DNA from 3 places in the Streptomyces globisporus C-1027 genome. Region 2 is predicted to be linked to each of the others. Evidence: predicted binding sites of a transcription regulator. Region 2 holds the regulator's gene; each other region holds the start of a gene.
What was found. The regulator HrcA, encoded in region 2, represses chaperone genes, less so after heat shock. The targets are predictions, from matches to a motif close to TTNGCACTCNGNNNNNCNGAGTGCNAA.
Positions count from the first base shown of each region.

Region 1: groES (co-chaperone GroES) is a predicted target of HrcA. The motif match lies at 7,446-7,472, and genes of this name have one in related genera.
Region 3: groL (chaperonin GroEL) is a predicted target of HrcA. The motif match lies at 8,650-8,676, and genes of this name have one in related genera.

Region 1 is NZ_CP013738.1:4,892,706-4,902,724, forward strand. It holds gene WQO_RS21660 (hypothetical protein) at 1-578, opposite strand, end outside; gene tsaB (tRNA (adenosine(37)-N6)-threonylcarbamoyltransferase complex dimerization subunit type 1 TsaB) at 715-1,362, shown strand; gene rimI (ribosomal protein S18-alanine N-acetyltransferase) at 1,359-1,874, shown strand; gene tsaD (tRNA (adenosine(37)-N6)-threonylcarbamoyltransferase complex transferase subunit TsaD) at 1,874-2,998, shown strand; gene WQO_RS21680 (hypothetical protein) at 2,995-3,267, shown strand; gene WQO_RS21685 (VOC family protein) at 3,381-3,845, shown strand; gene WQO_RS21690 (class I SAM-dependent methyltransferase) at 4,534-5,760, opposite strand; gene WQO_RS21695 (polysaccharide deacetylase family protein) at 5,870-6,826, shown strand; gene WQO_RS21700 (DUF6234 family protein) at 6,862-7,350, opposite strand; gene groES (co-chaperone GroES) at 7,629-7,937, shown strand; gene groL (chaperonin GroEL) at 8,035-9,660, shown strand; gene WQO_RS21715 (hydroxyacid dehydrogenase) at 9,725-10,019, opposite strand, start outside.
Region 2 is NZ_CP013738.1:2,416,725-2,426,743, reverse strand. It holds gene WQO_RS10535 (DUF3097 domain-containing protein) at 1-500, opposite strand, end outside; gene WQO_RS10530 (MBL fold metallo-hydrolase) at 660-1,391, opposite strand; gene hrcA (heat-inducible transcriptional repressor HrcA) at 1,556-2,572, shown strand; gene dnaJ (molecular chaperone DnaJ) at 2,573-3,712, shown strand; gene WQO_RS10515 (nitronate monooxygenase) at 3,845-4,918, shown strand; gene WQO_RS10510 (16S rRNA (uracil(1498)-N(3))-methyltransferase) at 4,915-5,655, shown strand; gene WQO_RS10505 (histidine triad nucleotide-binding protein) at 5,765-6,124, shown strand; gene WQO_RS10500 (ribonuclease Z) at 6,162-7,073, shown strand; gene WQO_RS10495 (adenosine deaminase) at 7,104-8,096, shown strand; gene WQO_RS10490 (MFS transporter) at 8,060-9,412, opposite strand; gene WQO_RS10485 (carbohydrate kinase family protein) at 9,924-10,019, shown strand, end outside.
Region 3 is NZ_CP013738.1:4,469,361-4,479,379, reverse strand. It holds gene WQO_RS19595 (hypothetical protein) at 1-239, opposite strand, end outside; gene WQO_RS19590 (SigE family RNA polymerase sigma factor) at 232-732, opposite strand; gene WQO_RS19585 (ABC transporter ATP-binding protein) at 924-2,681, opposite strand; gene WQO_RS19580 (lasso peptide biosynthesis B2 protein) at 2,713-3,204, opposite strand; gene WQO_RS19575 (lasso peptide biosynthesis PqqD family chaperone) at 3,201-3,452, opposite strand; gene WQO_RS19570 (asparagine synthase-related protein) at 3,449-5,410, opposite strand; gene WQO_RS35795 (keywimysin-related RiPP) at 5,461-5,592, opposite strand; gene WQO_RS19565 (hypothetical protein) at 6,194-6,703, opposite strand; gene groL (chaperonin GroEL) at 6,865-8,487, opposite strand; gene WQO_RS19555 (cold-shock protein) at 8,839-9,045, opposite strand; gene WQO_RS19550 (MoaD/ThiS family protein) at 9,490-9,768, opposite strand; gene thrC (threonine synthase) at 9,804-10,019, opposite strand, start outside.

The sequences.
Region 1 (10,019 bases), 2.5 Mb from region 2:
ACCTTCGCGCCGACCGTCGCGAAGGTCCACATCGCGTTGCCGTCCGCGCGCTTCATCCGTACGCCGCCGGTCTTCGACGTCGGGTCCGGGCTGGCCATCGAGCCGTCCTGCGCGGCGCTGAAGCCGATCGCCACCTCGTCGACGTTCGCGAAGCGGACCACGTGCTCGATCGGGACGCCGTCCGAGCCCTGGACCGTGCCCGAGCGCGAGGTGACCTTGTGGACCCCGGGCGGCGGGCTGACGGGGCTCGGCATGACGGTGAAGGTCCGGATCGACTTCTCGTCCTCGTTGACCAGCCACACCCGGCGGTCCTTCAGCGCGTACACGACACGCTCGCCCGTGCCGGACGCCGCCGGGACCGCCAGCGGGTCGGCCGGCTTCGGCTTGGCGGTGGGCTTGGCCGGGGCCGTGGCGGAGGCCTTGGGCCCGGGCGAGGAGGCCACCGAGTCGGGGGCGTTGGCCGAGGCCTGGTAAGCGAGGAAGGCGACCGCGGCGACCGCCGCGGCGGTGAGCCCGGCCACGATTCCCGAGCTGCTCCTTGCCACCTGAACTCCCCTTTCGGCGGCCGTCTGCCGCATGTCGTACAAGCGTTTACGTCGTACCCGCCGGATACCCGGTGACGGTAGCAGCAGCACGGGTGAGGGCCGGGACGCCGTACGGGCGCCGTAACGCCGTCGGCGGAGCCGTAGGCTGTTTGCTGTGCTCTTGCTCGCCATGGATACCGCCACGCCCGCCGTCACCGTCGCCCTGCACGACGGCACGTCCGTCATCGCCTCCTCCGGACAGGTCGACGCCCGCAGGCACGGGGAGCTGCTGCTGCCCGCCGTCGACCGGGTCCTCGCCGAGGCCGGGACGAAGCTCGACGCCGTGACGGGCGTGGTCGTCGGCGTCGGCCCCGGTCCGTACACCGGCCTGCGCGTCGGCCTGGTCACCGCGGCCACCTTCGGCTCCGCCCTCTCCGTACCGGTCCACGGGGTGTGCACCCTGGACGGGATCGCGTACGCCGCGGGGCAGGACGGCCTGGAGGGCCCCTTCGTCGTGGCGACGGACGCCCGCCGCAAGGAGGTGTACTGGGCCCGGTACGAGGACGCCCGCACCCGTACGGGCGAACCCGCCGTCGACCGGCCCGCCGACATCGCCCAGGCCGTCGCCGGGCTCCCCGTCGTCGGTGCGGGAGCGGTGCTCTACCCGGAGTCCTTCCCGGACCGGCGCGGCCCCGAGCACGTCTCCGCCGGGGCGCTCGCCGCGCTCGCCGCCGAGCGGCTTGCCGCCGGACAGGAGCTGCTGGAGCCGCAGCCGCTCTATCTGCGCCGGCCCGACGCCCAGGTCCCGAAGAACTACAAGGTGGTCACCCCCAAGTGAGCGCCGCCACCGCCGTCCTGCGCGAGATGCGCTGGTGGGACATCGAACCGGTGCTGGAGCTCGAACACGCGCTGTTCCCGGACGACGCCTGGTCGCCCGGCATGTTCTGGTCCGAGCTGGCCCACGCCCGCGGCCCCGGCGCCACCCGCCACTACGTCGTCGCCGAGGAGCCCGCCACCGGGCGTATCGTCGGATACGCGGGGCTCGCCGCCCTCGGCGACCTCTCCGACGTCCAGACCATCGCGGTCAGCCGCGAGGCCTGGGGCACCGGCCTCGGCTCCGAGCTCCTCAGCGACCTGCTGAAGGCCGCGACCGCCTTCGAATGCGCCACCGTGCTGCTGGAGGTCCGGGTCGACAACACCCGCGCGCAGAAGCTGTACGAGCGCTTCGGCTTCGAGCCCATCGGCTTCCGGCGCGGCTACTACCAGCCGGGGAACATCGACGCCCTGGTCATGCGCCTCACCCTGCACGAACACGCGACGGACAACGCACCAGAGACCGGGACTGAATGATGGCTGCCGACGAACCCCTCGTACTCGGCATCGAGACCTCCTGCGACGAGACCGGCGTCGGCATCGTGCGCGGCACGACCCTGCTCGCCGACGCCGTCGCCTCCAGCGTCGACACCCACGCCCGCTTCGGCGGCGTCGTCCCGGAGATCGCCTCCCGCGCCCACCTGGAGGCGATGGTCCCCACCATCGAGCGCGCCCTGAAGGAGGCGGGCGTCAGCGCCCGCGACCTCGACGGGATCGCCGTCACCTCGGGACCCGGGCTCGCCGGAGCCCTGCTCGTCGGCGTCTCGGCCGCCAAGGCGTACGCGTACGCCCTCGGCAAGCCGCTCTACGGGGTCAACCACCTCGCCTCGCACATCTGCGTCGACCAGCTGGAACACGGCCCGCTGCCCGAGCCGACGATGGCCCTGCTGGTCAGCGGCGGCCACTCGTCGCTGCTCCTGGCCCCCGACATCACCGCCGACGTCCGCCCGCTCGGCGCGACGATCGACGACGCGGCGGGCGAGGCCTTCGACAAGATCGCCCGGGTGCTGAATCTGGGCTTCCCCGGCGGGCCCGTGATCGACCGGCTCGCGAAGGAGGGCGACCCGAAGGCCATCGCGTTCCCGCGTGGTCTGACCGGCCCGCGCGACGCCCCGTACGACTTCTCCTTCTCCGGTCTGAAGACGTCGGTGGCGCGCTGGATCGAGGCGAAGCGCGCGGCGGGCGAGGAGGTGCCCGTACGGGATGTGGCGGCGTCCTTCCAGGAGGCCGTGGTGGACGTGCTCACCCGAAAGGCCGTCCGGGCCTGCAAGGACGAGGGCGTCGACCACCTGATGATCGGCGGCGGGGTCGCGGCCAACTCCCGGCTGCGCGCCCTGGCCCAGGAGCGGTGCGAGCGGGCCGGGATCCGGCTGCGGGTGCCCCGCCCGAAGCTCTGCACCGACAACGGTGCGATGGTCGCGGCGCTCGGCGCGGAGATGGTCGCCCGCAACCGGCTCCCCTCCGACCTGGAGCTGTCGGCCGACTCCTCGCTGCCGGTGACGGAGCCGCACGTGCCGGGGACCGCGCACACCCACGCGCACGCGCACTCCCACGACCACGATCACGTGCACGAGATCAGCAAGGACAACCTGTACTCATGAGCGGCGACGCGACCATCGTCCTGATGTGGGAGGCCCGGGCCGTGGAGGGCCGGGGCGGCGAGCTTCTGGAGTGGGCCCGCGCCCGGTCCGCCGAGCTGTCCCGCGAGCCCGCCCGCCGCGAACTGCTGCGGGCGCCGCAGGACCGGGTGCTCGTGATGACCTGGTGGCCGGACGCCTCGTACGGGGACGACCTCCCCGAACTCCCCGAGCCCGACGCCGCCCTGATCACCCGGGCCGTGCACCGGTGGCGGTTCGAAGCAGTGGGGTGAGGCGCGGGGCCCCGTCGCGGGTCCGATGAGTTCCGGCGGCGGGCCCGGTCTACCTTCCACGACGTCCGGACCGCCCGGCCCGGACGTGTGGACGGCCCGAAGAGGTGAAGGTCATGCAGAAGATCACCCCGTGTCTCTGGTTCGACGGTCAGGCCGAGGAGGCGGCCGAGCACTACGTCGCGATCTTCGGCGGTGACTCCCGGATCGGGGACATCACCCACTACGGCGACGAGGCCCCCGGCCGGACGGGCTCGGTGCTCACCGTCGGCTTCCGGCTCGCCGGGCAGGACTACATGGGGCTCAACGGCGGCCCGCAGTTCCCCTTCACCGAGGCGATCTCGCTCTCCGTCGACTGCGCCGACCAGGCCGAGGTGGACCGGTTCTGGGCCGCGCTCTCCGAGGGCGGCGAGGAGGGCCAGTGCGGCTGGCTCAAGGACAAGTTCGGGGTGTCCTGGCAGATCGTGCCCAACGAGCTGCCGCGCCTGCTGGCCGACCCGGACCCGGCGAAGGCGGGCCGGGCGATGAAGGCGATGCTCGGCATGCGGAAGCTGGACGTCCAGGCCCTGCGCGACGCCTGACCGGCAGTCCGGACCCCGGGCCGGATCGGTAGTGTTCTGCGCATGCCACGCCGTGCCCCGCTGCCTCCCCCTCCGCCGCCCGTCGAGATCCGCTCCTGGCCCGACCGCGAGGCGATGCTCGCCGACCGGGCCGTGGTTCTGGGCGAGCTGGTGAAGATGCACGTGGGGCCGGGGCGGCTCGGGGTGCTGTGGATGTGGGCGGCGCTCGCCGCGACCGGCTGGAGCGTGGTGGGCTCGGGGCTCGTCTTCATCGAGCAGGGGTCCGACTTCTTCAGCGGCATCGCCGGAGTCGTCAGTCTGGTCATCGGCGCGGCGGCCCTGATTCCGGCCGTCGTCTTCGCCTGCCTGGGCATCTCCCGGGACCGCGAGGTCCGTTCGCTGCTCGACGCGTGGGGCGCGCTGGACCGCGACCCGGAGCGCGACCGGCGGCTGCGGATGCCCGGGATGAGCCTCACCTGGCTGCTGCTGTCGTTCGTCCTGGGCGCGGTGGGGCTCGCCCTCTGCGTCATCGGACCGGCGAGCGCACGGCCGGGCCGCGAGACGTACGGGCTGGTCGCCCTGGTGATGGGCGTCGGCATGGTCGCCTGGCTGACCGCGCTGGTCGGCGGAGTGACGGCCCTGGCCCACCGCCGCTGGGTGGTGCGCGTGCTGAGGGGCAGCGGCGGTACGGGCGCCGGGGCCGTCCCGGTCAGCCCAGCGGGTGGCCGATCAGCATCGTCGGAGCCCCCGCGACCCGGGTCAGGAACACCGTCGCCGAGCCCGGACCGTTCAGCTTCATCCGGCGGCGCAGCTCCTCCGGTTCGACCGCCGAACCCCGCTTCTTGACCGTCAGCACGCCGATCCGACGCTCCCGCAGCAGCGCCTTCAGCCGCTTCATGCTGAACGGCAGCTCGTCGGTGATCTCGTACCCGGCGACGTACGGCGAGGAGTACGGCTCGTCGCTCGTGATGTACGCGATCGTCTCGTCCACCAGCCGCCCTCCGCACCGCTCCACGAGGTCCGCGACCAGATGGGCCCGGATCACCGCGCCGTCCGGCTCGTACAGATAGCGCCCGACCGGGCCCACCGGCGGGGCCGGCAGCGGGGCCGGGGCGCTCAGGGTCGCCCCGGACGGCAGCAGCGTGGCTCGGAACGCGCCGGGTGCGAAGCCCTCCCCGTACCAGAGCACCGCCTCCTTCACGTCCCCGCCGTCCGAGATCCACTCGGCCTCCGCCTCCGGGCCGATCGCCTCGTGCGGGATGCCCGGGGCGATCTTCAGCGCCGCCCTGGGGGCCTTCAGCGCGGCGGCCGTGGCCCAGGAGAGCGGCGGTGAGTAGGCCTCCGGGTCGAAGATCCTGCCGCGTCCGCCGCGCCGCGCCGGGTCCACGAAGACCGCGTCGTACGGGGCGGTGCCGATCTCCGTGACGTCGGCGCACCGCACCTCGATCAGCTCCCCGAGTCCCAGCGCCTCGGCGTTGGCACGGGCCACCTCGGCCGTCAGCGGGTCGCGGTCCACGGCGAGCACGGCGATCCCGGCGCGGGCCAGGGCGATGGCGTCGCCCCCGATGCCGCAGCACAGGTCGGCCACGCTCCGCACGCCGAGCCTGGCGAACCGGGCGGCGCGGTGGGCGGCGACCGAGGTGCGGGTGGCCTGCTCGACCCCGTTGGGCGTGAAGTACATCCGGTAGGCGTCCTCGGCCCCGAACTTGGCGACCGCCCGCTGCCGCAGCCGGGCCTGGCCCAGGGCCGCCGACACCAGCTCCGCCGGGTGCGTGCGGCGCAGCCGGGTCGCGGTGGCCAGCTCGTCGGCGGGGTCGTGGTCGCGCAGCTCGGCCAGCAGCTGTTCGCCCTCGGGGGTGCGCAGCGCGGCGAAGGCGGCGCGGGCGGGGTCGTCGGCCGAGGAGGCGGAGGGGGTCGTTGCGTTCACCCGGTCCATTGTGACCGGTGCGCCGGTGGAGGTCCCTGTGGGCCGCCCGGGGGACGGCGCCGGTCCGCTCGCGGTGTCTGAAGGGCGCACGGGGTGGCGGCTGGCAGGATGCGGCGCCATGCAGCTAGTACGACAAAACGAAAAATCAGGCAGAAAGCGGCACAGGTCGGGCGTCGTCGTGCTGGCGGCCCTGCTGGCCGCCGCCGTCGCCTCCGGATGCGCGGCGGAGACGGGTGGCGGCGGCGCGGGGGCTCCCGGCGCGCCCGCGAAGACCGCCGCCGGCCGGTCGGGCGACGCGTCCCCGCAGGCCGGGCCCGCCCGGGCCCCGGACACGTACGCCGAGACGGTCAGGAAGAAGCAGGCCGCGCGGGCCGTCGCCGCGAAGAAGTGGGGGCTCGCCAAGGTCCCGCTCGCGGCCCCCGAACCGCCCGAGGTCAAGCCGTCCATCACCACCCGCAAGGGCTTCGAGGTCCGGAACGACAAGGGGCTGCCGCCGGTCTTCACCACGGTCCCGACCAAGGAGAGGATCGTCTTCCTGACGATGGACGACGGGGCCGAGAAGGACCCCGAACTGCTGCGGATGATGACCGAGTTGGACATCCCGTACAGCGCGTTCGTCAGCGACTACGTCATCAACGACGACTACGGCTACTTCAAGAAGATGCAGCAGCGCGGGGTGACCATCAGCAACCACACCCTCAACCACCGCTATCTGCCCGGCCTCTCCAACGCCGAGCAGAAGCGGGAGATCTGCGGCCAGCAGGAGAAGATCCTCAAGCACTACGGCAAGCGCCCCACGCTCTTCCGCCCGCCCTACGGCAACTACAACCGCGACACCCTCGTCGTCGCCAAGTCCTGCGGGATCACCGCCGTACCCCTGTGGTCCTCCGAAGCCTTCCCCGACCGCATGGAATGGCGCGAGTGGGACCAGGACCTGCACCCCGGCGACATCGTCCTGACCCACTTCCGGGGCAAGGAGGACTGGAAGGGCTCGATGCCCGACATGGTCCGCCGCGTCATGAAGACCATCACGGACAAGGGGTACGCGGTGGCGAAGCTGGAGGACTACGTCTGACCCGCCCCTCCCCGTAACCGGCCCCGAGTGCGCGCTCAGCCCCCGCTGCGCGCGCACTCGTCGCTGTCGCCCCCGCTGCGGCAGGGCGGGGAGTTCCCGGTGGGGGCCGGGGACGGGGTGATCGTGGGGACGGGGCCGCGGTCCGTCCACGGGTCCGGCCGCTGCTGCACTGCCGACGCGAGCGCGGCGGCGCACAGGGCCGCCGCGACGAGCACCTGCATCCCACCCGCCCAGTGCCACCGATTGCGCAACAGGGCCACGGCGGTACCGGCGGGGACCACGGCCAGGGCGGCGAGGGCGATGGCCGGGCCCCACACGTCGGCGAAGCCTTCGGAGGGGCCGTGCGGTGGCGCCAGGGTCCTCAACGCGATCACGAGCACCAGCAGCGCCCCGGCCGCCGCCTCCGCGACCACCAGCAGCACGCCCAACAGCGGGTCCGCGCAGCCGCCGGGAGCCGACGACGGCTGTCGCGATGCGGCTCTCTCGTCCGGTCGTCCCGGCAGGCGGCTCCCCGAGTGCGTCATCTCCGTACCGTCGTACGGAACGTGAAGCTCCGCCCCCGCGTTGTCCGGACGGTGATCCGACGGAGCCCCGATCGAGACGGCGCGCGGGTGGTGAATTGGCACTCCGCTTGACCGAGTGCTAATCGCGGTCATAGTCTCGGGTCTGGCACTCCCCCCTGGAGAGTGCCAGCACCACTCTGCGCGACAGGGCAGGTCCGGCACCCGCGACGACGGATCGGTCCGATCGCCACCCACAGACTGTTAAACCCCGTGAGATCTCCGAAGGGGGAGACCGGATCGTGTCGACCACCAGCTCCAAGGTTGCGATCAAGCCGCTCGAGGACCGCATTGTGGTCCAGCCGCTCGACGCCGAGCAGACCACGGCTTCCGGCCTGGTCATTCCGGACACCGCGAAGGAGAAGCCCCAGGAGGGCGTCGTCCTCGCCGTGGGCCCGGGCCGCTTCGAGAACGGCGAGCGGCTTCCGCTCGACGTCAAGACCGGCGACGTCGTCCTGTACAGCAAGTACGGCGGCACCGAGGTGAAGTACAACGGCGAGGAGTACCTCGTCCTCTCGGCCCGCGACGTCCTCGCGATCGTCGAGAAGTAATTCACCCACGTTTGCTTGTGTTCTGCGCCCCTGGCCCCCTGCGTAACAACTAGCCGGGCGGCGAGGGGCGCAGTTCATTTTGAGAGGGATACAGCCCATGGCGAAGATTCTGAAGTTCGACGAGGACGCCCGTCGCGCCCTTGAGCGCGGCGTCAACAAGCTTGCCGACACGGTCAAGGTGACGATCGGCCCCAAGGGCCGCAACGTCGTCATCGACAAGAAGTTCGGTGCCCCCACCATCACCAACGACGGTGTCACCATCGCGCGCGAGGTCGAGCTCGACGACCCGTACGAGAACCTCGGTGCCCAGCTCGTCAAGGAGGTGGCGACCAAGACCAACGACGTAGCGGGTGACGGCACCACCACCGCGACCGTCCTGGCCCAGGCGCTCGTCCGCGAGGGTCTGCGCAACGTCGCCGCCGGCGCCTCCCCGGCCGCCCTGAAGAAGGGCATCGACGCCGCCGTCAAGGCCGTCTCCGAGGAGCTCCTCGCGACCGCCCGCCCGATCGACGACAAGGCCGACATCGCCGCCGTCGCCGCGCTCTCCGCGCAGGACCCGCAGGTCGGCGAGCTCATCGCGGACGCGATGGACAAGGTCGGCAAGGACGGTGTCATCACCGTCGAGGAGTCCAACACCTTCGGTCTGGACCTGGAGTTCACCGAGGGCATGGCCTTCGACAAGGGCTACCTGTCCCCGTACATGGTGACCGACCAGGAGCGTATGGAGGCCGTCCTCGACGACCCGTACATCCTGATCCACCAGGGCAAGATCGGCTCCATCCAGGAGCTGCTCCCGCTCCTGGAGAAGGTCATCCAGTCCGGTGGCTCCAAGCCGCTCCTGATCATCGCCGAGGACGTCGAGGGCGAGGCGCTCTCCACCCTCGTCGTCAACAAGATCCGCGGCACCTTCAACGCCGTCGCGGTGAAGGCCCCGGGCTTCGGCGACCGCCGCAAGGCCATGCTCGGCGACATCGCCACCCTCACCGGTGCGACCGTCATCGCCGAGGAGGTCGGCCTCAAGCTCGACCAGGCCGGCCTGGACGTGCTCGGCACCGCTCGCCGCGTCACCGTCTCCAAGGACGACACGACCATCGTCGACGGCGGTGGCAACACCGAGGACGTCAAGGGCCGCGTCAACCAGATCAAGGCCGAGATCGAGTCCACGGACTCCGACTGGGACCGCGAGAAGCTCCAGGAGCGCCTCGCGAAGCTGGCCGGCGGCGTGTGCGTCATCCGTGTCGGCGCCGCCACCGAGGTGGAGCTGAAGGAGAAGAAGCACCGCCTCGAGGACGCCATCTCCGCCACCCGCGCCGCGGTCGAGGAGGGCATCGTCTCCGGCGGTGGCTCCGCCATCGTCCACGCCGTGAAGGTCCTGGAGGGCAACCTCGGCAAGACCGGCGACGAGGCCACCGGTGTCGCGGTCGTCCGCCGCGCCGCCGTCGAGCCGCTGCGCTGGATCGCCGAGAACGCCGGCCTGGAGGGTTACGTCATCACCTCCAAGGTCGCCGACCTCGACAAGGGCCAGGGCTTCAACGCCGCCACCGGCGAGTACGGCGACCTGGTCAAGGCCGGCGTCATCGACCCGGTCAAGGTCACCCGCTCCGCCCTGGAGAACGCCGCGTCCATCGCGTCGCTGCTGCTCACGACCGAGACCCTGGTCGTCGAGAAGCCGGCCGAGGAAGAGGCCGACGCCGGTCACGGCGGCCACGGCCACTCCCACTAGTACCTGCTGGTACGTCACCGAGGCCCGGTGCCCCCGTCGCGGGGGCACCGGGCCTCGGTCCGTTCTAGGCCATGCGGGCCAGGTCGTCCGGGGTGACCGGGTCGGCGAACGGCAACCCTTGTGCGTAACGCGCGATCTCCTCCAGCGCGAAGTCCGCCAGGCGGTGGATCTCGTCGCCCAGCGAACCCGCCACATGCGGGGTCAGCAGCACGTTCGGCAGGTCGTACAGCGGCGAACCGGCGGACGGCACCTCCGGCTCCGTCACGTCCAGCACCGCGTTCAGCCGCCCCGACACCAGCTCCGGCAGCAGCGCGTCGCCGTCGATCAGCGAACCCCGCGAGGTGTTGATCAGCGTCGCC
Region 2 (10,019 bases):
AGCACCCCGAGCCGCGCGTCCGGCCCCGGCCCGAACTCCCCGACGATCACCGGAAGGTCGTCGACGCCCTCCAGGTACTCCACGACGACGCCCTCGATGCGCAGGTCGTCGCCCCACACCCGCTCCACCAGCTCCGCGTCGTGCCGGCCCTCCACATAGATCCGCCCGGCCCGCGCCACCCGGGCCCGCGCGCCGGGCACCGCCACCGAACCGGAGGCCGTACGCGTGGGACGCACCGGGCCGCCGGGGCCCGGGCGCACCAGCGTGACCACCTTGCCTTCCAGCAGGAAGCCGCGCGGCTCCATCGGGAACACCCGGTGCTTGCCGAACCGGTCCTCCAGGGTCACCGTCGGCCCCTGGGCGGTCTTCTCGCAGCGGATCACCGCCCCGCAGAAGCCGGTGGCGACCTCCTCCACGACCAGATCGGGTTCGGCGGGCACCTCGGGCACGGGGGCGGACCGCTTCCACGGCGGGGTCAGGTCCGGCTGGTAGCTGCGCATGGCCCGACGATAATCGGCCCGCCGCCGTGAAGAACCTCACGCCGCCGGGAAGATCCTCGACACCGCCGAGGAGATGGTCACACCGCCGCGAAAGTCCTCGCCGCCGCAGAGGAGATCCTCACGCCGCCGGGAACGTCCTCGACGCCGCCGCGAAGACGCTCACGCCGTCGCGAACCGCTCCGCCAGCGCCGCCCGTTGCTTCCGGACGAACGCCGCGTCCACCACCGCCCCGTGCCCCGGTACGTACAGGGCGTTCTCGCCGCCCAGCTCCAGCAGCCTCTCCAGCGCGGCCGGCCAGCGTCCGGGCGCCGCGTCCGGGCCCGCCTGCGGATCGCCCGACTCCTCGACCAGATCGCCGCAGAGCACCACCGGAGGCTCGCCGTCCGAGCCCGGCACCAGCACCGCGAGGTCGTGGCTGCTGTGGGCGGGGCCGAGATCGGCCAGCAGTACCCGGCGGCCGCCGCCCAGATCGAGCGTCCGCTCGCCGTGCACCTCCTGGCGCGGGACCACCAGCGTGTCCGCCGACCGGGCCGCCTCGTCCTCCGGGACGCCCTGCCGCACGGCGTCCCCGTACAGCGCCTGCTCCCCCTCCCGCAGCAGGGCGGTGAGCCCCGCCGAGCCGTACACCCGCACCCCGGCGAACGCCGCCGTGCCCAGCACATGATCGAAATGGGGGTGGCTCAGTGCGATATGCGTCACCCTGCGGCCGAGCAGCGCCTCGGCCTGCCGCCGCAGCTCCACACCCTCGCGCAGCGTCGAGCCGGTGTCGTACAGCAGCACCCCCTCCGCGCCGGCGACCAGCGCGACGGTGGCGTCCCAGCCCGGGAGCCGCCTCCGGCCGACACCATTGCCCAACCGCTCCCACCCGAAGTCTTCCCAAGCGACGTCCATACCAGGACGCTATCGGCAACGACCAGCGCGGTCCCGGGGCGGGGCGGCCGGTCGCCCTTGCCCAGGCCCCACCCCACCCCCGTACACTGACGACGGGATTGCTGGCACTCGTACGCACCGAGTGCCAGTCGGGGACCGGAGACGGACAGCTGGAGGTGTGCGCGATGCTCAGCGAACGCAGACTCGAAGTGCTGCGCGCCATCGTCCAGGACTACGTCGGCACGGAGGAGCCCGTCGGCTCCAAGGCGCTGACCGAGCGGCACCGGCTGGGCGTCTCCCCGGCCACCGTCCGCAACGACATGGCGGTGCTGGAGGACGAGGGCTTCATCGCCCAGCCGCACACGAGCGCGGGGCGCATCCCCACCGACAAGGGGTACCGCCTCTTCGTCGACAAGCTCGCGGGCGTCAAGCCGCTGTCCTCGCCCGAGCGCCGGGCCATCCAGAACTTCCTCGACGGCGCGGTCGACCTCGACGACGTGGTCGGCCGGACGGTGCGGCTGCTCGCGCAGCTGACCCGGCAGGTCGCCGTCGTGCAGTACCCCTCGCTGACCCGCTCGACGGTGCGGCACGTGGAACTGCTCTCGCTCGCCCCCGCCCGGCTGATGCTGGTCCTGATCACGGACACCGGCCGGGTCGAACAGCGTATGATCGACTGCCCTGCGCCGTTCGGTGAGACATCGCTGGCGGATCTGCGGGCCCGGCTGAACAGCCGGGTCGTCGGACGACGCTTCGCGGATGTCCCGCGCCTGGTGCAGGAGCTGCCGGAATCCTTCGACAGCGAGGACCGGGGGACGGTTTCCACGGTTCTCTCCACCCTCCTCGAAACACTCGTCGAGGAGACGGAGGAGCGGCTGATGATCGGCGGCACCTCCAACCTCACCCGCTTCGGACACGACTTCCCGGTGATGATCCGGCCGGTGCTGGAAGCACTGGAGGAGCAGGTCGTCCTGCTGAAGCTGCTCGGTGAGGCCACGGACTCCGGCATGACCGTACGGATCGGGCACGAGAACGCCCACGAGGGGCTCAACTCCACGTCCGTCGTCGCGGTCGGCTACGGTTCGGGCGACGAGGCAGTCGCCAAACTCGGCGTGGTCGGACCGACCCGCATGGACTACCCCGGAACGATGGGAGCGGTACGCGCAGTGGCACGTTACGTCGGACAGATCCTGGCGGAGTCGTAAGTGGCCACGGACTACTACGCCGTACTCGGCGTGCGCCGCGACGCATCTCAGGACGAGATCAAGAAGGCATTCCGTCGGCTCGCCCGCGAGCTGCACCCGGATGTCAACCCGGACCCGAAGACCCAGGAGCGGTTCAAGGAGATCAACGCCGCTTACGAGGTGCTCTCGGACCCGCAGAAGAAGCAGGTCTACGACCTCGGCGGCGACCCGCTCTCCGCGAACGGCGGAGGCGGCGGTGCGGGCGGTTTCGGAGCCGGCGGCTTCGGCAACTTCTCCGACATCATGGACGCCTTCTTCGGCAACGCCGCGCAGCGCGGGCCCCGTTCGCGGACCCGGCGCGGCCAGGACGCCATGATCCGGCTGGAGATCGACCTCAACGAGGCGGCCTTCGGCACCACCAAGGACATCCAGGTCGACACGGCTGTCGTCTGCAACACCTGCAGCGGCGAGGGCGCGGCCCCCGGCACCTCCGCCCAGACCTGTGACATGTGCCGCGGACGCGGTGAGGTCTCGCAGGTCACCCGGTCCTTCCTGGGCCAGGTCATGACCTCGCGGCCCTGCCCGCAGTGCCAGGGCTTCGGCACCGTCGTGCCGACCCCGTGTCCGGAGTGCGCCGGCGACGGCCGCATCCGCTCGCGGCGCACGCTCACGGTCAAGATCCCGGCGGGCGTCGACAACGGCACCCGTATCCAGCTCGCCGGAGAGGGCGAGGTCGGCCCCGGCGGCGGCCCGCCCGGCGACCTGTACGTGGAGATCCACGAGCTGCCGCACGCCGTCTTCCAGCGGCGCGGCGACGATCTGCACTGCACGGTCACGATCCCCATGACGGCCGCGGCCCTCGGCACCAAGTGCCCGCTGGAGACGCTGGACGGCCTGGAGGAGATCGACATCCGGCCCGGCACCCAGTCCGGCCAGTCCGTCCCCCTGCACGGACGCGGGATCACGCATCTGCGCGGTGGCGGCCGGGGCGACCTGATCGTGCACGTCGAGGTGATCACCCCGTCCAAGCTCGACCCCGAGCAGGAGCGGCTGCTGCGGGAGCTGGCCAAGCTGCGCGGCGAGGAACGACCCCTGGGTCAATTCCAGCCAGGTCAGCAGGGCCTCTTCTCCCGTCTGAAGGACGCGTTCAACGGCCGCTGAACCGCTTTTGGCCTTTCACCGCACCGCCCGCCGGTTCTCCACCGGCGGGCGGTGCGGCGTTCGGCGGGAGAACCGGTCAGGCCGTCGGCTGGCTGATTCGGCCCCGTGCACGGGACGTGGCACGATGCGCTCATGTCCTCCGAGTTGACCGATCTCTGCCGGTATCCGATCGTGCAGGCCCCCATGGCGGGCGGCGCGTCCGGTCCCCAGCTCGCCGCCGCCGTCGCCGAAGCCGGCGGGCTCGGATTCCTGGCCGCCGGGTACAAGACGGCGGACGGGATGTACAACGAGATCAAACAGCTCCGCCGGCTCACCTCCGGCCCGTTCGGCGTGAACCTCTTCATGCCGCAGCCCGCACTCGCCGACCCCAGCGCCGTCGAGGTCTACCGCCACCAGCTCGCCGGCGAGGCCGCCTGGTACGAGACCCCGCTCGGCGACCCGGACAGCAGCGGCGACGACGGCTACGAGGCGAAGGTCGCGATCCTGCTGGACGACCCGGTCCCGGTCGTCTCCTTCACCTTCGGCTGCCCCACCCGCGACACCCTGGACGCCTTCGCCCGCGCGGGGACGCACACCATCGTCACGGTCACCTCCGCCGAGGAGGCCCAGAGCGCCCAGTGGGCGGGCGCCGACACCGTCTGCGTCCAGGGCGTCGAGGCGGGCGGCCACCAGTCCACCCACCGCGACGACCCGCAGGTCGACCAGACCGGCACCGGGCTGCTCTCCCTCGTCACCCAGGTCCGCGAGACCGTGCAGATCCCGATCGTCGCCACCGGCGGCCTGATGCGCGGCTCCCAGATCGCCGCAGTCCTCGCGGCGGGCGCGGACGCCGCCCAGCTCGGCACCGCCTTCCTGGTCTGCCCCGAGTCCGGCGCGCACCTGCTGCACAAGCAGGCCCTGACCAACCCCCTGTTCGTCCGCACCGAGCTGACCCGCGCCTTCTCCGGGCGGCCCGCCCGCGGCCTGGTCAACCGCTTCGTCCGCGAACACGGCCCGTACGCCCCCGCCGCCTACCCCCAGGTCCACTACGTCACCAGCGGACTGCGCCAGGCCGCCGCCAAGGCCGGGGACGCCCAGGGCATGGCCCTGTGGGCCGGACAGGGCCACCGGATGGCCCGCGAACTGCCCGCGGGCGAGCTCATCGAACTGCTCGCCGCCGAACTGGAGGCCGCCCGGGCGGCCCTGAGCATGAGGAGCCCCCGGTGACCGCACCGGTCTTCGTCGTCGAACGGATGCCCACCGGAACGGAGTTCGTCCTGGAAGGGCCCGAGGGGCGGCACGCCGTCTCCGTCAAGCGGCTCCAGCCGGGCGAGGACGTCGTCCTGACCGACGGACTCGGCCACTGGGCGGAGGGCGAGGTCCGCTCCGCCGAGGGCAAGGACCGCCTCACCGTCACGCTCCCCGCGGGCGTCCAGGAGGAGCCGGAGCCCACGCCCCGGATCACCGTCGTCCAGGCGCTCCCCAAGGGGGACCGGGGCGAGCTGGCCGTCGAGACGATGACCGAGACCGGCGTCGACGCGATCGTGCCCTGGCAGGCGGCCCGCTGCATCACCCAGTGGAAGGGCGACCGGGGCGCGAAGGCCCTGACGAAGTGGCGCAGCACGGCACGCGAGGCGGGCAAGCAGTCCCGCCGGGTGCGCTTCCCCGAGGTGGCCGAGGCCATGACGACCAAGCAGGTCGCGGCCCTGCTCGCCGGAGCCGACTTCGCCGGGGTCCTCCACGAGGACCGCGACCACGACAGCACTCCGCTCGCCACCGCCGAACTCCCGGCCGAGGGCACGATCGTGCTCGTCGTCGGCCCCGAGGGAGGCGTCTCCCCGCAGGAGCTCGCCGCCTTCGCCGAGGCGGGCGCCCTACCGGCTCGGCCGCAGCGTGCTGCGTACGTCACGGCGGGGACGGCGGCGACCGCGCTGCTGCTGGGACGCACCGGCCGCTGGGGATGAACCGCTGCCGGGACGCACCGTGCCGCAGGCATGAACCGTGCCCGGCGGCCCGGCAAGAGGCTCTAGCATGAGCCGTACTGATCATCAGCGAATGAGGAGGCCCGGCGCCATGGCGGGAGAGCCGCAGTCCGACTGCCTGTTCTGCAAGATCGTCTCGGGGGACATCCCGGCGACCATCGTCCGCGAGAGCGAGACCACCGTCGCCTTCCGCGACATCAACCCGCAGGCCCCGACCCACGTCCTGGTCATCCCCAAGGTCCACTACCCGGACGCCGCCTCCCTCGCCGCCGCCGAGCCGAAGATCGCCGCCGACGTGCTGACCGAGGCCGGAGCGGTCGCCGCCGACGAGAAGATCGACTCCACCGGCTACCGGGTCATCTTCAACACCGGGTCCGGAGCCGGCCAGACCGTCTTCCACGCGCATGCCCACGTCCTGGGCGGCCGCGGCCTCCAGTGGCCCCCCGGATAACCCTTCCCGTACAGCAGCAGCGCAGGAGCGTTTCCCCATGTCCGTACGCGAGCTGGTGGTGCTCGGCACCGCCAGCCAGGTCCCCACCCGGCACCGCAACCACAACGGCTATCTGCTGCGCTGGGACGGCGAGGGCATCCTCTTCGACCCCGGTGAGGGCACCCAGCGCCAGATGCTGAGGGCCGGGGTCGCCGCGCACGACATCCACCGGATCTGCGTCACCCACTTCCACGGCGACCACTCCCTCGGGCTCGCCGGGGTGATCCAGCGGATCAACCTGGACCAGGTGCCGCACCCGGTCACCGCCCACTACCCGGCGAGCGGGCAGCACTTCTTCGACCGGCTGCGGTACGCCACCGCCTACCGCGAGACCGTCGCGCTTGCCCAGGAGCCGGTCGCCGGGGACGGCGGAATCCTCGCCACCACCCCCGCGTACACCCTGGACAGCCATCGGCTCTCGCACCCCGTCGAGTCGTACGGCTACCGCCTCACCGAGCCCGACACCCGCCGTATGCTGCCCGCCCTGCTCACGGAGCACGGCATCGCAGGACCGGACGTGGGCCGCCTCCAGCGCGAGGGCTCCTTCGGCGGCGTCACCCTGGAGCAGGTCTCCGAGCACCGGCGCGGGCAGCGGTTCGCGTTCGTCATGGACACCCGGCTCTGCGACGGGGTGTACGCGCTCGCCGAGGGCTGCGACATGCTCGTCATCGAGTCGACCTTCCTCGACGAGGACGAGAAACTCGCCGTCGACCACGGCCACCTGACCGCCGGACAGGCCGCCCGGGTCGCGAAGGAGGCCGGCGTCCGTCACCTCGTGCTGACCCACTTCTCCCAGCGCTACAGCGACCCGGAGCTCTTCGAGACCCAGGCCCGCGCCGCCGGGTTCGACGGCGAACTCACCGTCGCCCAGGACCTCATCCGCGTCCCGGTCCCCACCCGGCACCACTGACCCCACCAGCACCACCGTTTGCGAGACACCGTGCACCTCCCCAAGGCCGAACTCCACCTCCACATCGAAGGCACCCTCGAACCCGAGCTGGCCTTCGCCCTCGCGGAACGCAACGGGGTGACCCTGCCCTACGCCACCACCGAAGAACTGCGCGCCGCCTACCAGTTCGACGACCTCCAGTCCTTCCTGGACCTCTACTACGCGCTGATGGCCGTCCTGCGCACCGAGGACGACTTCGCCGAACTCGCCGACGCCTACCTCGCCCGGGCCGCCGCCCAGGGCGTCCGGCACGCCGAGATCTTCTTCGACCCGCAGGCCCACACAGCCCGGGGCGTCCCCATCGGCACGGTCATCGAAGGGCTCGGCCGCGCGCTGGAGCGCAGCGAGGAGACCCACGGCGTCTCCACCCAGCTCATCCTGTGCTTCCTGCGCGACCTGTCCGCCGAATCGGCCCTCGGCACCCTCGACGCGGCCAAGCCCTATCTCCACCGGATCAGCGCCATCGGCCTGGACTCCGCCGAGGTCGGCCACCCGCCCGCCAAGTTCCGCGAGGTGTACGAGGCGGCCACCGCGCTCGGCCTGCGCAAGGTGGCCCACGCGGGGGAGGAGGGCCCGCCGGAGTACATCCGGGAGGCCCTCGACATCCTCGGCGTCGAGCGCGTCGACCACGGGCTGCGCTGCATGGAGGACCCGGAACTGGTGGCACGGCTGGTCGCCGACCGGGTGCCGCTCACGCTCTGCCCGCTCTCCAACGTACGGCTGCGGACGGTCGACACGCTGACCGACCACCCGCTGCCCGCGATGCTGGCCGCCGGACTGCACTGCACCGTCAACTCCGACGACCCCGCCTACTTCGGCGGGTACGCCGGAGACAACTTCGACGCCGTCCGCGACGCGCTCGCCCTGGACCCGGAGCAGCTGCGCACCCTGGCCCGCAACTCCTTCGAGGCGGCCTTCCTCGACCACGACGAGGAGCGCCGGGCGCGCTACCTGGCCGAGGTCGAGGCGTACGCGTTCGACTGACCGGAACCGCCGTCCGGACCGGCCGTCCGGATCGCGCTGCGCACCAGCCGCCTGCGCCGTACGCGCAGTTCCGTGACGGCCTGCTCCGGCGAGCCGAGCTTCGGCACCGCGCCGGACAGGCCGCCGGTGGTGGCGGCGAGCAGCGCGGCCGGGGCGCCACCGCGACGGCGTACCGAACCGGGCACCAGCGGACGGCCGCCGGTGTGCAGCGCCACGGCGGTCACCGGGGCGGCGACCAGCAGGGTGGCCGCCCCGAGGATCAGCCCCATCGCCGGATAGCCGGCCTCCTCGGAGAGCACGCTCCCCAGCAGCGGGCCGCAGGCCACCCCTATCGAAGAGGCCGAGCCCGCCAGCACCGCCCAGCGGCCGCGTATGTCGAGGGAGGCGGCGAGACCGATCAGGTAGGAGAGGACCACCGGGTAGACGGTGTTCCACATGATCTCGCCGGTCGCGAACGAGCCGAGGTCCCGGGCCGACGAGCTGAGCACGATGCTCGCGGCGATGACCACGGTCCCGAGCCCGATCGGCACCGCCCGGCCGAGCCGTGCGCCGAGCAGCCCGGCACCGGTCACCCCGAGCAGCCCCGCACCGAGCGCGGCGGCGAACACCGCGCCGACGGTGACCTCGGACAGCCCCGCCTGGTCGAGGCCGATGCGGCTGCTCACGCCCCACAGCGCGTTCTGGGCCATGGACCAGACGAGCATGCCGCCCGCCAGGACGAGCCCGGAGCGGCGGTGCGGCAGCCGGCCGGTGATCGGCGAGCTGGTCTCCTCCGCCGTCCGCGCACCGTCGAGCCGGGCGGTCGCGGGCCAGACGAGCAGGGCGACCAGGGCGATCGCGGCGAAGGGAAGCCGGTGGCCGCCGCCGAGATGAGGGATCGTCAGGTAGAGGACACCCGCCGTGGCGGAGACGGTGAGCAGTCCGAGCGAGGAGGTCCGGTGCGGGTCGCGCCGGGCGGCGATCCCGGATGCCGCGACCGCCGTCGCCGTGCCCGAGCCGAAGCCGCCGACCATCACACCGAACACCACCAGCGGTACGGATCCGGCGAGCGCGGCACAGCCGTAGCCGACGGCGGCAAGTATCAGTCCGGCGCGGGCGGGGGTGCGGGCCCCGAACCGCTCGACCCGGCCCGCCAGGGCGAAGCCGGCGCCGGCCGAGCTGAGGAGCAGGGCGCTGCCGACCAGACCGGCCTGGGCGGGACTCAGCCCGAGATGGGCGCTGAGCCGGCCGACGACGGTGGGGAGGAGATAGGAGGCGAGGTAACCGGCGGTGAACACGGCCACCAGGGGCCACGCGGCACCAGGGCGCGAGGACATGGGCGTTCCTGAAGACATGCCTGAGCAGGCGGGGGGGAGGGGAGGGGGGTACGGCGAAAAGGCAAGGGGGAGGTAGGGCGCGGTACTGCGGGAGGGCAAGGGGAGGTAGGACGGGGCGCTGCGGGAAGGCAGCGGGAGGTAGGGCGGGGTCCTGCGCGAAGGCAGGGGGAGGCAAGGCAAGGGGTACTGCGGGAAGGCATGGGGGTGCTGCGGGAGGTATGGCGCTGTGCCAGGGGATTGCGGCTCTCGTCGGACAACGTCCCCGAAGGTGCTCGCGGGGCAATTTGTATCAAGCGCTTCCGGCTCCCCGAAAGCCGCCCTGATGTGATCTGAGTCACTTATGCGTTTATGCAGTCGAACACCGGGTATTAGCGCATGTTTATGCAGGTCAGGCGTGCTGCGAACACATGGGCGCGGACACTGCGTTCCCCTCCGCGGATCGGGCAGACTGACCGCACCTCACACGGTCCGGATCCCGCCGCGATCCGCCGCACGACCCCGGGAGCGCACGGTGAGCACAGACACTCCGGGCATCGACCCGCTGGAGGCGCTGCGCGCCCCGCGCGACCCCGCCTGCGACGTCTTCCTGACGGGCCCGGTCTTCCTC
Region 3 (10,019 bases), 2.1 Mb from region 2:
GGGGCCACTGGCTCCGGCCGCACCGGCAGCAGACCCACCGCGACCGCGCCGCCCCCGCCGACGACCAGGCACACCCCCACCGCGACCACGGCCATCCGGCGCCGCTGCGCGCGCATGCCGCGCCGGGTGATGCCCGAAGCGGTGTCCGGGGCGGTCAGAGCCTGCCCGAACTCCCCGGCCTCCCGGAACAGTGACCGCAACGGATCCTGCGGCTCCCTCGGGTCCTGCGGTTCAGACATCAGGAGCCTCCTCGATGCGGGGGTCCCGCAGACGGTGGGCGAGCGCCGCCCGTCCACGGACCAGATGCGTCTTGATCGTGCTGGTGGAAAGCCCGGTCTCCCCGGCGATCTGCTCGACCGTGAGATCGCACAGGTAGTGCAGGGTCAGCGTCCGCCGCTGCTGCGCGGGCAGTTCCCGCAGCGCGTCGACCAGCACCACATGGTCCGGATCAGGCGGCGCGACGTGCTCCGCCCCACCGCTCCCCCGGTCCCACGCGTCCGCCGAACGCCGCCGGAAGCGCCAGCGGCTCACCGCGAGCCGCCAGGCGACCGTACGGATCCACGACTCGGGCTGCCCGTCCCGCTCCAGCCGCCCCCGCCGGACCCACGCCTTGACGAACGCTTCCTGCACGACGTCCTGCGCCTCCTGGAGGTCGCCGGTCATCACGTACAACTGGCCGGTGAGACGTGCGACCGCCTGGGCGTAGAACTCTTCGAACTCCTCGACGGTCAAAAGCTGCTCCCGGATCTTTCGCTTCACCGGGTATACGCCCGCCGCGGACCATCCGGTCGACACCACCCACGAAGATTCGAGGGTGACGGTCGTCACAGACCCTCGGCACTCAGTCGACCACAGCTCCCAGGCCCCGGCGCTGGGCCTGCCGGGGCCCGCATCAGGTTCGGACCGCCGCCCCGGCCGTACGCCTACGCCCCTTCGCCGTCCGCAGCCAGCTGCGTCGTCGCCAGCTCGCGGTACAGCTCGTCCCCGTCGATCAGCTCCTCGTGCGTGCCCGCCGTGCGGACCCGGCCCTCCTCCAGGACCACGATGCGGTCCGCGTGCCGGACGGTGGACAGGCGGTGCGCGATCACCAGCACCGTGGTCCGCTCGGCCAGTTCGAGGATCACATCGCGCAGCGCCTGCTCGTTGACCGCGTCCAGTTGCGAGGTCACCTCGTCGAGGAGGAGCAGCCGGGGGTGGCGCAGCAGGGCACGGGCGATGGCAATGCGCTGGCGTTCGCCGCCGGAGAGGGTGACGCCCCGGTGCCCGACCGCCGTGTCCAGGCCCTCGGGCAGCCGCTCGACCAGGGCGTCCAGCCGGGTACGGGTCACCGCCGCCGCCAGCTCCTCCTCGTCCGCGTCCGGGGCCGCGAAGAGGAGGTTCTCCCGCAGCGTCCCGGCGAGCACCGGCGCGTCCTGTTCGACGTACGCCAGCGAGCCCCGCAGCTCGGCCAGCGGCCAGTCCCGGATGTCCCGGCCGCCCACGGTGATCGTGCCGGCCTCGTGGTCGTAGAAGCGTTCCAGCAGGCTGAACACCGTCGACTTGCCCGCTCCCGACGGGCCCACCAGCGCCACCATCCCGCCCGTCGGCACGTCGAACGTCACGCCCTGGTGGGCGGGGGCGCGCTCGTCCCCGTACCCGAAGGTCACGTCCTGGAAGGTCACCCCGAGCGGGCCGCCGTCCCCCTTCGTCAACCCGCCGGATTCCTCCGCCGGTTCGCCCGGCATCGACTCCACCTCGTCGATCCGGCGCACCGCCGCCAGCCCGCTCTGCAGGCCCGTCCAGCCTTCGACCAGACCGGCGATCGGTCCCATCAGGTAGAAGAGGTAGAGCAGGAACGCGATCAGGGAGGAGATCTCCAGCGAGCCGGAGGCGGCCCGCGCGCCGCCGACGCCCAGCACCGCCAGGAACGCCAGCTGGATCGACATCGTCATCGTGACCTCGGTGACCGAGGACCACATCGCCACCGTCACGCCCCGGTCGTGCGCATGCCGCGCCGCCGCCGCGACCGCCGCCGTCTCCCGCTCCTCCGCCCCGCTCGCCTTGACCGTGCGGAACGCCTGGAGCACCCGGTCCAGCGCCGCGCCCATCGCGCCCACGGACTCCTGCGCCTTGAGCTGCGCCCGCTGGATGCGCGGCATCAGCAGCGAGGTCACGGCCCCGATACCGACGACCACCACCAGCGTCACACCGAGCAGCGTCAGGTCCATGTACGCCATGAGGGCGATCGTGCCCAGCAGCATCAGCACGCTGTTGAACGACTCGACGAGCCCGCTCGACAGCACCGTACGGAGCAGGGTCGTGTCGCTCGTGACCCGTGACTGGAGGTCGCCGGGCGTCAGCCGGTCCACCGCCGGGACCTTCAACCGCATGATGCGGCCCACCAGTTGGTCGCGGGCGCGCAGGACCACTCCCTCTCCCGTCCGGGACATGAGAAAGCTCCCGTACGCGGAGAGGCAGGCTCCCGCCAGCACCAGCGCGGTCAGTGCGACGAGCGGGGCCACGGGCGAACGGCCGTCGGCGAACGTGTCCACCGCGTGCTTCGCCATCAGCGGCATCGCCAGCCCCGCCCCGGACCCGGCGAGCGAGAGCAGGCCCGCCCGGATCAGGACGCCCCGGTGCGGACGGACCCGGGCGAGGAGCAGGCGGAGAGGGGACGGAGAGGTGGAGAGGGGCGGGTCCAAAGGTGTCGCCGGGCCGGGCGGTTCCGTGTTCTCAGGCGGTCTGCCCGGGCCCTGACCCGTCTGACCCGGCTCCGCCGCCGTCCCCGCCACCGCGCTCACCCTGAACCCCCTCGCGTACCGTCACCACCATCAAAGGACGCAGATCGGCGGCCTCTGCCTGCTCCCCGACCGTACGTCCCTCCGCCAGCACCCAGGCGTGCGGGGAGAACGGCGGGGTCGCCCACACCCCCGCGCACCAGTCGGGCCAGACACCGGACATCCGGCAGGCCAGGGCGACGGCCACGGAGCGGGGCAGGCAGCCGTAACGGCTCGCGCAGCGGCGGCTGGTGGCGACGACCGCCTCCCGCACCTCCAGCGTCTCGGCGTACGAGGCCGGGCGCGCGCCCCGGGAGCACCGGGCCAGCACCCGGCGCAGCCGGCCGGGCTTGAGCCGGGCCAGGACGAACGCGGCGGCGATGGCGGCCCGCAGGCGCACCCCGCCCGCTCCCGCGCCTCGGCGCGGCATCGTCATCTCCGTGGTCATGGGCGCAGGATCTTCGCCTCGACGAGCCGGCGGGTCAGCTCCGCGACGTCCGACTCGGCCTCGGCCCGCTCGACGTCGAACTCGGCGACGATCCGGTCGACGGCGGCCTCGGGGGCGCGGCCGGCCGCGAGGGTCTCGACGACGATGACGCTGGTGTCGTTCAACTGCCAGTAGCTGCCGCTCTTCTCGTCGAGGAGGACGCCGCCGTACTCGGTGGTCGTGACGGCGATGCCTTTTCTGAGCTTCACAGGGATGCCTCGCTGGGGGTGGTCGTGGGGGGCAACTCGGATGTGGGCCAGGCGTTCTCGGCCGTGCGGAGCCAGGTCTCCCCGGCCACGGTGGAGCTGATGGAGTGTTCGACCAGGACCGGCGAGAAGGGTTCGGCCGCCAGTCGGAGCAGGTGGCGCGAATCCACCAGGCCGTGTTCGGCGAGGCGGGAGCCGGTCCACAACTCGGCGATCTGCGGGGCGTGTTCGCGCAGGCCCTGGTGTTCGTCGGAGGACATGTGGTCCTTCGTCGTCCGGGCCAGCAGCGCGTCGGGCACCACCCCGCGCATCGCCTCGGCGAGCAGCGGCTTGTAGCGCCAGGGGCTGATGCGCTCCGGGAGGCGTACGGCGAGGGTCGCCTCCAGGACCCGGTCGTCGTAGAGGGGCGCGGCGACCGGCAGCCCGAGCGTCATGCCGATGTCCTCCATCGCCTGGAAGTGCCGGGCTCCCATCCGTACGCCGTCGATGTCGACGTGCCGTCCGCGCCACGGGTCGATCGGTTCGGCGTGCTCGGCGGCGGCCCGGAACTCCTCGGCGATCAGGGTCTTGGCGTGCTCGGTGAGCCAGGGGTGCGGGGACTGCCGTACGCCCCAGGAGAACAGCGGGGTCCGGGCGACGGGCTGGGGTGCGGCGGTGACCGCCCCGGCGAGCCAGCGGGGGAACGCCGAACGGTCGAGCAGGGCCTTCAGCGTCGGCAGGAGCGGCCAGCCGAGCTGGTGGCGCAGTCCGCCGAGGCGGCTCCAGGCAGTGAACGGGTTGCCGTGGAAGAGGTCCTGGTAGGCGTGGGGCAGGCCGAGGAAGATCTCGTCGCCGCCGTAGCCGGTGAGGTGGTAGCGGGAGCCGGTGGCCCGGGCGCGGCCGAGGAGCAGTTCCGCACGGGCCCGGCCGGGGGAGACGGGGAGCGGCTCGTCGTTCAACTCGGCGGCGGTGGAGGCGAGATCGGCGTAGAAGTAGGGGGCGTCGTCGGCGGGGATGACGTGGTGGTCCAGGGCGGGGGCGTTGCTCGCGGCCGTGTTCCGTGCCGCCTCGACCGCTCTGCGCGCCCAGCTCTCGTCCTCGCTGTAGCGGTCCCGGGCGGCCACCGTCAGCAGGGACAGCGACGCGGGGCCGGTCTCCCGGGCGGCGAAGGCGAGGACGGTGGAGTCCAGGCCGCCGGAGAGTTCGCAGCTGATCCGGTCCAGGCCGCCGACATGGGCCCGTACGGAGGCCTCGATGGCCTCTTTGACCCTGCGGGCCCCCTCCGCCAGGGGCAGTTCCCCGGGCGGCGGCTCCCACCAGCGGTGCTCCGTGGGACCGGGGACGGCGGTCGTGCCCGGCGCTGCGACGGGCAGGGCCAGGCCGTACCCGGCACCGGTCTCGTGGACGCCCCGCCACACGGCGCGGCGGCTCAGGGGGTGCGGCAGGAAGTCCAGCAGCCGGAGCGCCAGCGCGCTCTCGTCCAGGGGCGCGTCGATCAGGCGGGCCAGGACGGCGGGGCGGTCGGAGGCGATGGTTCCGGCCGCCGGGTGCCGGGCGTGGTAGATGCGGCGGAGCCCGGTGGCGGTGCCCCGGATCCAGCTCTTCCCCGACAGCCGGGCGACCACGTGGTAGAGACCGGGCAGCCGGGCGAGGCGGCGCTCCAGGCCGGTCCGGTCGCGGGCGCCTTGCAGGATGTCGGCGAGTACGGCGTCGGGGACGCGGTCCGGGCCGATGAGGACGAGGGCATCCTCGCCGCGCGCGAGGTGGCTGACCTTGCGGACCAGTGGGCGGGCGACGACCCAGGGCCGGCCCGAGGGGTGGGCGACGGTCAGGGTGTCGCCGACCTCCCGGGCGGGCCCGGTGGCGTCCGGGGCGGAGGGCCGCCCGGCAGCCGCTTCCGGTACGGGAAGCTGCCCGGCCGCCGCCGCTCCCGCCGCGCTGTCCGGCAGGACGACGAAGTAGTCACGCAACTGGCCGGGCATCTTCACCTTTCGGAAGTTCTCACGCGGTGCACAGGAATCGGATCGGCGGATCAGATGATGCGCCGGGTCCAGTACTCCTTGTACGAGCCGACGAAGTAGCCGGCGGTCTTCTTCGAGAAGTCGCCCTGCTGGAACATCGACGGCTTCACGTAAGCCTTCTTCTGCTGCTTCTGCTGCTTCATGACACCTTCCCTTCTGTGCGGTTGACGACCGTTATGCGCAACTGGCGTCTGCATAACTGGAGTTATTCGTGCGACTGGTGTTCGTCATGCGAACACCAGAGCCATCATGTCCGGCCGTTGAACCGGTACGCATGATTCCGACTTACCGTGCGAAGTTGGCTGGATAGCGCGAGAGTCGAGGTCCGGGCGGGCCCATGACCGGGCACCTCCACCTCGGGTCGGGACGGCCTTCCCCCCACCCTGTGCAGTCGCACACGACCCAGACAGGGACAGTCGGTGGACTGGACCAATGACGGGATGCGGCCACCGGACCGGGCAGTGAGCTGGCACGACGCTGAGCGACCGTCGGCGGATCCGGCGAACCAGCCGGAGCGGGCTCCGGACCGGCCTCTGCGGCCGCTCTACCCCAGGGATCGCGGGCGCGCCACCGCCCCCGGCACAGTCGCGCCGAAACGTGCTGCCCTACGGGAGTGGCCACGGCAAGTAGTCATTCGGCCACGCGGACAGCCACGCGGACCCGCACAACCTCCCGGCCACCGGCGCTCACCCGGCCCGTAGCCGCACCGCCCCGCCTCGTGCGCAGCCCGCAGCCGCCCCACCCCTACCTCGTGCGCAGCCGGTAGCCGCCCCAGGCCGCCGTCCCCGCGCCCAGCAGCAGCGGGATCATGCCGTAGCCGACGAGCATCGAGGAGTGGGCGTACCAGCGTCCGCCGTCGAACACCTGGGTCGCGGTGACCGTTGCGGGGTCGGTTTGGCCGTCGTGGTCGACGAAGAGGATCCTGCTGCGGCTGATCTCCTCGGACCGGGGCACGCCGTCCACATGGGCGCGCAGCATCTCGCGGGCCACCAGGTCGCGCTCGGCCTCGTTGGCGCGCTGCTGGGCCGCGCTCTCGCCGAAGCAGTGCCAGACGGTCTGCCCCTTCTCGGTGCGGGTGTCGTGGCAGTCGATCCTGCCGAAGGTCTCCACCCGCATGCCGAGGGCGCCGGAGAGGCCCGTCCCGGTCACCACGACGCCCAGCCCCAGCGCGAACAGCAGGGCGCCGCCCACGACGAGCGAGACCCCCTTGAGCCGCCCTCGCCCGCCCGTTCTCCCCGTAGCGCTCACGCTCATGCCCGTACCGCCCCCCGTGTACGTACGACCGTCCCCTCACGCCAGTGTCCCAAGGAACCCGGACACGCCACAGGGGCGGCACCTCCGTGAAGGAGATACCGCCCCTGTGGGACGTACGCCGAACTTCGATCAGGTGGGGAGGCCGGGGCCTCCGTGGCTGATCAGAAGTCCATGTCACCGCCCGGCATGCCGCCCGGAGCGGCCGCGCCGGCCTTCTCGGGCTTGTCGGCGATGACGGCCTCGGTGGTGAGGAACAGCGCGGCGATGGACGCGGCGTTCTGCAGGGCGGAGCGCGTGACCTTCGCCGGGTCGAGGATGCCCTCGGCGATCATGTCGACGTACTCGCCGGTCGCGGCGTTGAGGCCGTGACCGATCGGCAGGTTGCGGACCTTCTCCACGACGACGCCACCCTCGAGACCACCGTTGACGGCGATCTGCTTGAGCGGGGCCTCCAGCGCGAGCTTCACGGCGTTGGCGCCGGTCGCCTCGTCGCCCGTGAGGTCGAGCTTCTCGAAGACGGCCGAGGCCTGGAGCAGAGCCACGCCACCACCGGCGACGATGCCCTCCTCGACGGCGGCCTTGGCGTTGCGCACCGCGTCCTCGATGCGGTGCTTGCGCTCCTTGAGCTCCACCTCGGTGGCGGCGCCGGCCTTGATGACGGCCACGCCGCCGGCCAGCTTCGCGAGGCGCTCCTGGAGCTTCTCGCGGTCGTAGTCCGAGTCGGAGTTCTCGATCTCGGCACGGATCTGGTTGACGCGGCCCTGAACCTGGTCGCTGTCACCGGCGCCGTCGACGATCGTCGTCTCGTCCTTGGTGATGACGACCTTGCGGGCGCGGCCGAGCAGGTCCAGGCCGGCGTTCTCCAGCTTGAGACCGACCTCCTCGGAGATCACGGTGCCACCGGTGAGGATGGCGATGTCCGCGAGCATGGCCTTGCGGCGGTCGCCGAAGCCCGGGGCCTTGACGGCGACGGACTTGAACGTGCCCTTGATCTTGTTGACGACCAGGGTGGAGAGCGCCTCGCCCTCGACGTCCTCGGCGATGATCAGCAGGGGCTTGCCCGACTGCATGACCTTCTCCAGCAGCGGGATCAGGTCCTTGACGCTGCCGATCTTCGAGTTGACGATCAGGATGTACGGGTCGTCGAGCGACGCCTCCATACGCTCCATGTCGGTGGCGAAGTACGCCGAGATGTAGCCCTTGTCGAAGCGCATACCCTCGGTGAGCTCCAGCTCCAGACCGAAGGTCTGGGACTCCTCGACGGTGATGACGCCTTCCTTGCCGACCTTGTCCATCGCCTCGGCGATCTTGGCGCCGATCTCGGTGTCGGCGGCGGAGATGGAGGCGGTCGAAGCGATCTGCTCCTTGGTCTCCACGTCCTTGGCCTGCTCCAGCAGAGCGGCGGAGACGGCCTCGACGGCCTTCTCGATACCGCGCTTGAGCGCCATCGGGTTGGCACCGGCGGCAACGTTGCGCAGACCCTCGCGGACGAGAGCCTGGGCGAGAACGGTGGCGGTGGTCGTACCGTCGCCGGCGACGTCGTCCGTCTTCTTGGCGACCTCCTTGACCAGCTCCGCACCGATCTTCTCGTACGGGTCCTCGAGCTCGATCTCCTTGGCGATGGAAACACCATCGTTGGTGATCGTGGGCGCGCCCCACTTCTTCTCGAGGACGACGTTACGGCCCTTGGGGCCGAGGGTGACCTTGACGGCGTCGGCGAGCTGGTTCATCCCGCGCTCGAGACCGCGCCGTGCCTCCTCGTCGAACGCGATGATCTTGGCCATGTGAAGTGGTCCTCCCGGACAGGGGTGGATTTCTCCGGACCGGGAGGCGCCCGCGACGGACGGCCTGCGCGTGTGCTGGTTCCTTGCCCCAGCACACCTGCGGGCCTCACCGGCCCGGTCCAAGTTCTGTCACTCTCACCTGGAGAGTGCTAACGCCAATGATTAGCACTCGACCCCCGAGAGTGCAAGCGCCTTCGGCGAGTGCCCGCCATGCGGCCGAGGCGCGCGAAGCCCCCGCCGGCACCGGGCCGTGACCGCCGCCCGCCCCCTGCACGCGCGTAGGGCCCGATCCCCTGATCCGGGGTCGGGCCCTACGTGCGTGAGTGGTGTCGTCGGACGACCGCTCCGAGCTCAGCCGACGGCGAGCTTGACCATGTCGGCCTGGGGCCCCTTCTGGCCCTGCGAGATCTCGAATTCAACTCGCTGACCCTCTTCGAGGGTGCGGTACCCGTCCATCTGGATCGCGCTGTAGTGGACGAAAACATCCGCACCACCGTCGACCGCGATGAAGCCGTACCCCTTCTCCGCGTTGAACCACTTGACGGTGCCCTGAGCCATGCCCAACTCCCCTATTACTGGCCCTTGCGCAGGACCGCACTTCGCGGCCCCGGGTCGTGACTCACCCTCCGACAGGAGAGGGTGCGCGGCGCCGCAGCGCGTCGACCGCGGCCGAATGTATCCGCCCAACTGCCCTCTGCAACAGGTCAATCGGACGAGAATTCTGGGCGCAGAGGAACAGGCGAAAATGCGGGTTTGCTGAGATTTACGGGCAAGTCGGGCCAGGCAAAGGGCACTTATGCCGCAAGAGGTTCACGCACTTTGGCTGCTTCTTATCGGGGCCGGGCGCATTCTCATATGCGGGCGGCACGAGCAGCGGATGGGGCTTCCCCAACTGTACCGCGCTCAACCATGCAGAATTGCCCCCTCCGCTTCTCTCGCGGAGGGGGCAACCGTGGTCACACAGAGGTGCGGTGGGGCCGCCGGCGAGCGGCCCTGGGCGGTTCAGCAGCCGCCGGCCACCGCGGGGATGATCGAGACGCCGGCGCCGTCCGGGGTGGCCGCGTCCAGGCCGCCCTCGAAGCGCACGTCGTCGTCGTTGACGTACACGTTCACGAAGCGGCGCAGCTTGCCCTGGTCGTCCAGGACGCGGGCGGCGATGCCCGGGTGGTCCTTCTCCAGGGACTCGATGACCTCGGAGAGCTTCGTGCCCTCCGCCGGTACCTCGGCCTGGCCGCCCGTGTACGTACGGAGGATGGTGGGGATGCGGACCTTGACGCTCATGGTGGTGCCCTTCTTCCTTCGGTACGGGGTGGTCGTCAGGCGGTGCCGAGGCCCGCGGCGCGGAACGCGTCCAGGCTCGGCTTGATGGTGGCCGTGGCCTGCGAGGTGGCGGAGACCGCGTCGAGCGTCTTGAGGCCGTCGCCGGTGTTGACGACGACGGTGGTGAGCGTCGGGTCGATGACACCGGCCTCGATGAGCTTCTTCGTCACGCCGAGCGTCACCCCGCCCGCCGTCTCGCCGAAGATCCCCTC